Regions from separate parts of the Desulfotomaculum sp. 1211_IL3151 genome, predicted to be linked through region 1. Evidence: riboswitches for the same ligand, from Rfam matches in the RefSeq annotation. Region 1 holds a riboswitch; the other holds the start of a gene.
The links. A riboswitch is a leader RNA that binds a small molecule or an ion and turns the genes downstream of it on or off. The one in region 1 is predicted to bind cyclic di-AMP.
Positions count from the first base shown of each region.

Region 2: linked by a shared signal. The riboswitch ahead of V6C11_RS15075 (C40 family peptidase) and the one ahead of V6C11_RS04990 (CAP domain-containing protein) in region 1 are both predicted to bind cyclic di-AMP.

Region 1 covers NZ_JBAIYV010000025.1:15,007-19,030, forward strand. Annotated here, with positions in the region: gene V6C11_RS04985 (DUF3794 and LysM peptidoglycan-binding domain-containing protein) at 1-748, opposite strand, end outside; gene V6C11_RS04990 (CAP domain-containing protein) at 943-1,947, opposite strand; cyclic di-AMP (ydaO/yuaA leader) riboswitch at 1,953-2,078, opposite strand; gene V6C11_RS04995 (hypothetical protein) at 2,271-3,278, opposite strand; gene yabG (sporulation peptidase YabG) at 3,346-4,024, opposite strand, start outside.
Region 2 covers NZ_JBAIYV010000051.1:171,240-175,263, reverse strand. Annotated here, with positions in the region: gene V6C11_RS15085 (sodium-dependent transporter) at 1-816, shown strand, start outside; gene V6C11_RS15080 (zinc dependent phospholipase C family protein) at 833-1,540, opposite strand; cyclic di-AMP (ydaO/yuaA leader) riboswitch at 1,725-1,852, shown strand; gene V6C11_RS15075 (C40 family peptidase) at 1,858-2,508, shown strand; gene V6C11_RS15070 (S-layer homology domain-containing protein) at 2,766-4,024, opposite strand, start outside.

The DNA of each region.
Region 1 (4,024 bases):
TGCCGTGATCTTTCTTTCTATCTGCTCGATATAGACATTCCATATCCACTTCGCCATCAAAGAGGATCTTGTTCCTAATAATTCTGGTATTGGTTATCTCCACATCACACATGCAGCGGATAACATCACTAATAATGAGATCCCTTTCATCGGGCAGTTCAAACTCATCATCAATTAGGATCTGCTTGGTATTGCTTCCCACCACTTGCTGCAGGTTCATTCTTTCTGTTTCACAGTTATAACCCTGGGGACATTCTGTTAAGGCGTTGACCTCCCGATCTTCAGTTACCCTAACGGTTATTTGAAGTACAGCAGCAACATCGTAGTCGCAATCCCGGGCCAGTTTTATGTTAATATCCTCGACCTCAAAGTCGATTTCAACATCCATGCCTGGCCGGGCACCCTCTACTTCAACAAAATCTGTAAAATCAAATTCTTCGGTAAAGCTATGCACAGACTGATCTTTTTTGAAAGCCGAATACATCACTTGCACCCGCAAGGTTCCCTCTACAATCACCTTATTAGGGATTACTTCAACTTTCCTTAACTTAACGATTGTGTCAATGGAAAGAATCTCTTCCATATCGGGTGTACCTGAGGGTAGCGTAAAGCTGTCTCGAATTATGGTTTGTTCTGTGTTTTCGCCAACAAGCTGTTTTACCCTAATTTGTTCTGTCCCGACGATCTGATTAGCCGGTTGGTTATTTATCTGCCGGAATTTTGGCTTGGGACTTTTCCTCATAACCATCAATCTTAGCCTCCTTTCAAGATATCTCCTTAATATATATATTGGATTGGCTGTAGAAATGTGCTGAAATTGTGGTCAATCCTTAAGAAAAAGCAAAAAAACGGGAGGAAATTTTTTCTCCCGTTTACATTTTATGGAATTGTCTGTTGTACAAGTTATTTAAGTTGTCCAATTAATTGGCTATTTTATGACCCTTAGCGCCGAGCAAATTGCTGAACCCAGATGTAGCCAGAGCCAGTATAACTTTGATATACGCCTACACCAATTTCATTGTAATTGGCATTTAAGATGTTCGCCCGGTGACCGGGGCTGTTCATCCAATCCTTCACGACCTGCTCAGGAGTTTTTTGACCCATGGCAATATTTTCCCCTGCTGCTTTGTAGCTGATACCAAATTTACGCATCATATCAAAGGGGGAGCCATAATTGGGAGATGTGTGAGAGAAATATCTGCTCTGATACATATCCTGCGCCTTTACCTGTGCAGCTTTGGTTAAATCCTCTTTGGCAACCACAGGCTTTAGACCATTTTTTGCTCTTTCAGCATTAACCAAATCCACTACCTTCGTTTGAGCTTCATTCATAAAGGTAGTAGGCTCCTGGGGCACAGGTGTTGGCTCTGGTTGGGGAGCCGGCTTTGGTTCAGGTTGTGGTGCCGGTTGCGGCTCTGGTTTTGGCTCTGGTTTTGGCTCCGGTTTTGGTGCCGGTGCTGGCTGTTCCGGTTGCTGAATAGGCTCTGTAATGGGTTTATATGCTAATAGTTGAATACAAAGCTTACCAGAGCTGGTATCCGCAAAGGCCAAACCAATTCGATTGTATTTACTATTTAGGATCGAACTGCTGCCATAGTATTGAAGTTGCTTTTGGACCATCGATGCCACATCATTGCCGCGTACAGTGGTTTGTCCAAGGGTGCTATAACCACCGTTTTTGGCAATCGTTAACAGCATTGCGGAACTGGGAATTTGACCGGTTCTTTGATAATATGCCAAATTCTTGGCAGCTTGCCCGGACAGCTCTTGATCCGCCATCAGCGTTGCCAGACCACCTTTGGCGCGGGCTTCATTAACCAGTCTAACCATCTCTTGGCTATCATCGGTAGCCGCCATAGCTGACTGCGCCGTCATAACGGACATCATCATGGTTAATAGGAACAAGGTAGCCAGGAACATAGGAACTTTCTTCAAACGATACTGCATTTCTTTTCTCCTTTCCTTTTTGCCTCCGGAGTTAGCTGACGGGTTCGGGCAAGGAAATCCCTACCTTTAAAAGGATTCACCCCATAAACGGTTCCTCCGTACCCACTAAAGGGATTCGGCATCTGTAACTGGCGCTTTGCCTGTCCTAAATATACATAAATTAACCTAAATTGACAAAACCCGTAATAGCTGTTAATAATTTATTTAGTTGGTTAAAACAGGTGCACAAACAATTTTATGTAAAATAACACACTCTCCCGTGCGTATACCATATTTTTACACGGAACAAAAGCCCCGCTCTTATCGTCACGGGGCTTTCTTTCCTAGAACTCTACGTTTAGTTTATCCAAGACCACTTGAATATGATTGAAAACGGTCACCCTATCGGATCCGGCAAACAGTAAGCCAACTGCCCTATTGCCCTCTGTAAGGACTAAGGAACCACTATCTCCACCCTGGGATTTCATATCACAAATTACCTGATTGGAGAAATACGCATTACTATTGTCATCCATTTTTACTTGCATGGTGGTGCCTATGGCAGTAACTACTCCGGAGGTAATGCCCGTTGTTCTACCACTTTTAACGACCCTCATGCCGGGTTTTGCCTCTACAATCCCCTGCACTTTACCAATACCAAGTATCTCATCGGTAATCAGCTCGGGCTTGAGGGGCCGGGCAACAGCACAATCCACATGGTTTACTGCCCCTTCCCTTTTAAAGAATTTCAAATCATAATTGGGTCTAATCGTATGAACCAGCATGTTGGCAATCCTTGCTGCCCCGTTGGCTATGGGGCAGGTAGCAGGGGCCTCTCCCTTTTGGATAGGAATATACCTTAATAGTATTGCAATGCGGTCGTCCTTGGTGCCGCCATCATACTCACCTGGCTGCAATATAAGGTCTCCTGGGGCAGACCGACCGTCTTTCCCATCGGTGGCATTGGCTAAAATGTGGTTATTTGAAAGAATAAGTGGCTCTCCCGTGGTACGATCGCGTACCATTGCCCCAAAGGTGCCAGCCGTTACCCGATAGTGTCCCAAACTAAATCCGGGTTGGGCGGGTCTGACATGTTTTTTTCTATCATCAGACAAAAAACGAATTTCACCAACTTCCACAACATCTGTTTCTAAACCATTAATCCTAAAGGGTACCTGTTCCTCCCTGCTTAAGCTTTCAGAACGTTCCTTTTTGGAGACAAAGATGATAATTGCCTTTTGCTCGGTTCTTTGCATGCCCACATGTTTATAGCCGACACCTACGCCTACAACATTTTTAATTCCAAGCAAACGCCATTTGGCTTTCTCCACAGTTTTCAAAAAATTTAACATAAAGGAAATCCCTCCTAAAATGTCCTAGATCATCATATGCTGGACTTTAGGAAGGGGTACTATGGTTTTAATATTCCGTTCTGGGTATACCTAAGCGATGTTTTCCTCTGGTTTCCACACCACCAATACCTTCAAAACCGGTAATGGTACTTTTAATAATTTCCCTTAAGGCAATGGGATCTTGAATGGAAGTATAGGCTATTTTTTCAACCACAAACACAGGATCATAGGCATGAATTAATACCCTTTTGGGGGAACTTGCAAAATTGGCACCGGCACTTAATACTACCTCATAGCAAGACTGGCAGGCACCGGCAAATATCACTAAATCATCCCGACTTTTTTCAAAGGTACGGGCAATTTTAACTGCTTCGACAAAGTATTTTGAGTTGTGGTAATTATTTACATTGCTTAAATCCTTGGCACCCTTTTTAATGCCGTCATGCCCGGTAAGTACTAAAATATCTGGGTAATGTTTTTCAAGAAGAGCCAGCACCCTTTTGGGTTGCTCCTCTTCATCAATAGCATACCCGAAGGCTGGTATAGAAAGGTTACGATAGGTGGTCATACATAAGTCTAAATAATCCTTATCTCCGTCCAGGTGGAGTACTGTACCGGGCACATCAAAACCCTCAATGTCACTGTCGTCTCCTTTTTCTGGTTGAGCAGTGCGGGTCATACATATTCCATCGGCACATCTTTTAAGTCGATCTTTTCGTTCATCCATGCGCCTTTTCATAACCCGT
Region 2 (4,024 bases), on a different contig from region 1:
CTTTTGTTAGTTATCTGTGTCATACGGGCCCTAACACTTCCCGGTGCCGCAGCAGGTGTGTCTTTTTTGTTTAGCCCGGATTTTTCTAAAATTACCGGCGCCACCATTCTGGCAGCCATGGGCTTAGCTTTCTTTAAACTTTCTGTTGGTATAGGTGTTATGACCACCTATGGCAGCTATATCGGCAGAGAGGAAAATCTGATTGGCACTGGGGTTAAGGTTGTTATCGCGGATACGATGGTTTCTGTATTGGCTGGTTTGGCCATCTTCCCAGCGGTGTTTGCCTTTGGTTTTAACCCAGATATGGGTCCGTCCTTACTTTTTATAACGATACCGATGGTTTTTAACGCCATGCCCTTCGGGCAAGTATTTTTAACCATCTTCTTTATTTTAGCTGCTATCGCTGCCATGGGCGCGATGATTTCCCTTTTTAACTCTCCTGTGGCTTATCTCACAGAGGACAGAGGCTGGTCCAGAACCAAAGCAACCATATTTACAGGGCTGGTTATGGCTGCCGTAGGCAGCACGGCGACCCTGTCCAACAGTTTGTTGGCTGATGTTCAGCTATTTAACCTGAATCTATTTAATTTTTACAGTTATTTAACAGATAATCTAATGATGCCCTTAACCGGTTTGTTTTTTGCCATATTTGCGGGATGGAAGCTTAGTCGTTGGGAGATTTTTGATGAAGTTTCGAATGGCGGTAGTTTAAATAATAGATCAAGGATAAGTTTTTACTTTGCTGCTATCCGCTTCGTGGCACCCATAGCGATCATCATTATTATTCTAAATGGGTTAGGCTTTATTAAATTATAGAATTGTTAGAAAAACTTCACCTTCCCAGGGTGGGGTTTTTTATGCGCTGGAAAAAGAAACTAAGAAAACCCGCGGTGACTCTTTGGGTTCGTTGCAGCAGGATGCCAGCTACCCTTTCAACCGAGGCAAGGCCTTTTTGCTGGATTAGTTCAGGCAGGTAATGGGATGAGATCCGGGCATTTTCCTTTACCCAACCGCAGGCGTGGGGTGCAACATGGTAAATACCTTCTAATCTTACGACAAAATCATGATAGTTGTCTCTGGACCAATCCTCAAAAAATTTATGACCGCTTAGTACCAGACCGCAGGCGTGATGGGGTACACACAAGTCCTGTAAAATGTGGCAGGCGGCACCCAAATAAAAAATAGATTTTTCCCGGTGTCCTGATTGCCAATATTTGATGGAACGCTCAAAATAATAGCTGCATTCCGTTGGTGCATCAGGGCCGTGCCAGAGGCCAGTGGCTTTAGCATGGTTATAATAATGACTAATGTTTTTAAAGCCCTGGTCACTCCAGTGGGACCCTCGGTTCAGTGCTTCCAAATAGGACTGAAGGATGCGACCTTCACCTTGAAGGCCATCTTTTTTTAATATCTCAAGGGCCTGTTGATTGCAAAAGTCATGGGTATTACGCGGTCGGTCAGTTTTTATAATAACCTGAAAGGGCAAGGTTAAGGATAACATAACCTTGGCACAGTTCCAGGTGGCGTGGGTTAATGTCATAGACTGTCACCTAATAAATGAAATAGACGTTCCAAAACATTATTCCCTCCAAATAGGAAAAATATGAAATAGGTGGTTAAGTCGGAAAGAAAGGAGGGACCAAAGGCCAAAATTGGCTTAGTCTGACAAAAAAGTTTATTTTTTTGGAAGGAAATTGGTACCTTTTGGCGAATTTGTTAATAAAATAAGAAGAACGCCGAATTTCATTGAAAACGGGGGAACCATTTTTATGGGGTTAACTACCATTGGTAGCGGGCAAACTTTCTGTCCGAACCCGTCAGCTAACTCCGTAGGTGTAGAAAGTGGGGAAAACATCATTGTCGTTGCTTAAAAAGATGGCAGTGCTGGCTAGCTCTGTGTGTATGGCCATAGTGGTGTGGGTTGGTTTTGCCGATGCAGCTCAGGTGACTGTACAAAGTGGTGATACATTGTGGTCCATTGCCAATCGTTGCGGAACCTCGGTGGAGAACGTTAAACAACTGAATAACCTCGAAAGTGATAGTTTGCAAATTGGCCAGGTGCTAGATGTGCCTGATCAATCAGCCAACCAGGCCGTTAGACCCCGTACCGAAGATCCCGAAACTTCCAGGGGTGTAGTAGACCGTGCCGTAGCCGTTTTAGATTATGCTAAGCAATATGTTGGTGTTAAATACCGTTCCGGTGGAGAAAGTCCTGCGGGTTTTGATTGTTCAGGCTATGTACGTTATGTTTTTAAAAACTTTGGTTTTGATTTGGTTCATACCGCCGCCGGTCAATATCATGCAGGTGTTGCCATTAAAAAAGCCGAGTTGCGACCAGGGGATCTAGTATTCTTTAATACCGGTGGTGCTGGTATTAACCATTCTGGTATTTATATGGGGAACAGTCAATTTATTCACTCCTCTTCCTCCCGTGGTATACGTATTGATTCTCTTTCTGATAGCTACTGGTCTCCTAAATATCGTGGGGCCAATCGAATTTTAAAGTAATAAGTTAAAGCCCTGGAGTAAGCTCCGGGGCTTTTATATTTAGCCATTAGCATAGTAGCCGTTAGCAGTTAGCTGCCTTGAAAAATGGCTTAGTCATTCGACGGTGCCAGGCACTTGCCCGCTGTTAGGTTATCTTAGTTTGAAGGGTTTTGCTGCGGCCAAGAGCCAGGCACCTGGTTGTAAAATACTTTGGGAAGGGTCTTTAGCTCATGGCCCATAGACAGTAGAAGACACCCAGCAGGGTGCCTTCTTTTAGCTTAGTAGGTAAATTCTATGGCGTCCGATTCCTCAATCTCGAAACCTTCCACGATATCTTCTGCAAACCATACGGTATAATCTTCATCATCTTCCAAACGGTCATCATCGTCTAGGGTAAGTGTTAACTTACTACCGCTAATGCTGGCAGCATCAATATCAAGTTCCTTATTCCCGGCCATTACATGGATGCCGGAACCATTGGCAGAGAAGTCGTCACCTTTTTGGATGGTCTGGTTAAATTCAATAACGATGGTGGTAGCATTGGTTGCTTTTACCTTATTAACAGCCAGTTCGGCAGCCTCGGTGGTAAAGCACCATTCTCCCTTTTTAAGGCCGGTGAAGACATGATCCTTAGTATCAGTTTCTACAAGAATACCATCGTTAATCGTAATGCAATACTTGGTGTTACTGTCCAGTTTTTTGTTGTTAGCCAATTTAATCTGCAGTTTGTCATTGTTTTTGGTGAAGACAACGGCGTACTCAATATTAGCAGCGACCCATTTCCCGCCACTGTACTTATACATGTTCACTGCATCAACTAAATCCTCTAAATCATTACCCTTTGTATAGCCCATCGCTTCTTCAAACCGAACGGTAAATTCCTTGGTGTCAACATCAATCTTAGCATTGTGGCTAGGGGTTAGTTTTTGAATGTAGTCTTCTGTTTGTTTTTCTTTATCGGTGTTATCCTCTAAATCAGCGACGTCAATGAAACGGCTGATCATCACCGCAAATTCACCCCTGGAAATGGGCTTAAAGGGATTTAAATAGCCATCCGGCGTACCTTTCATAATACCTTTATTATACATGGAGGCAACATATATTAATTCATCCTTCTTTAGTTGGTTAGCATCCTTAGCAAAGGAAAGCATCTCCTTTAAAGAGATATTTTCATCTCCGGCGGCACGACTTAACCACATGGCTACCTCAATACGAGTGGCTGGCTTATTGCCAAGCCATTTGGTTAGTTCCCAATCAGCAAGAATTCCTGCATCATAGGCTTGCAGTGGAGCCACACCCATCCAACTGGGGAAAATATTTTGAATCAATTCGGCTTTGTCGCTGTCGGTCCCTTGATGGTCTACCACTCTCATAATAATGGCAATGGCTTCGTTTTTTGATACGGATTGTTGGGGTTTAAAACTTTTATCCTCATAACCTTTCATTATACCCGTTAACTGTAGTTTTTCAATTTCATACTTGGCCCAATGGTTTTTAATATCTTTAAAGTTGCTAGTATAGGTATATTGCACCATTT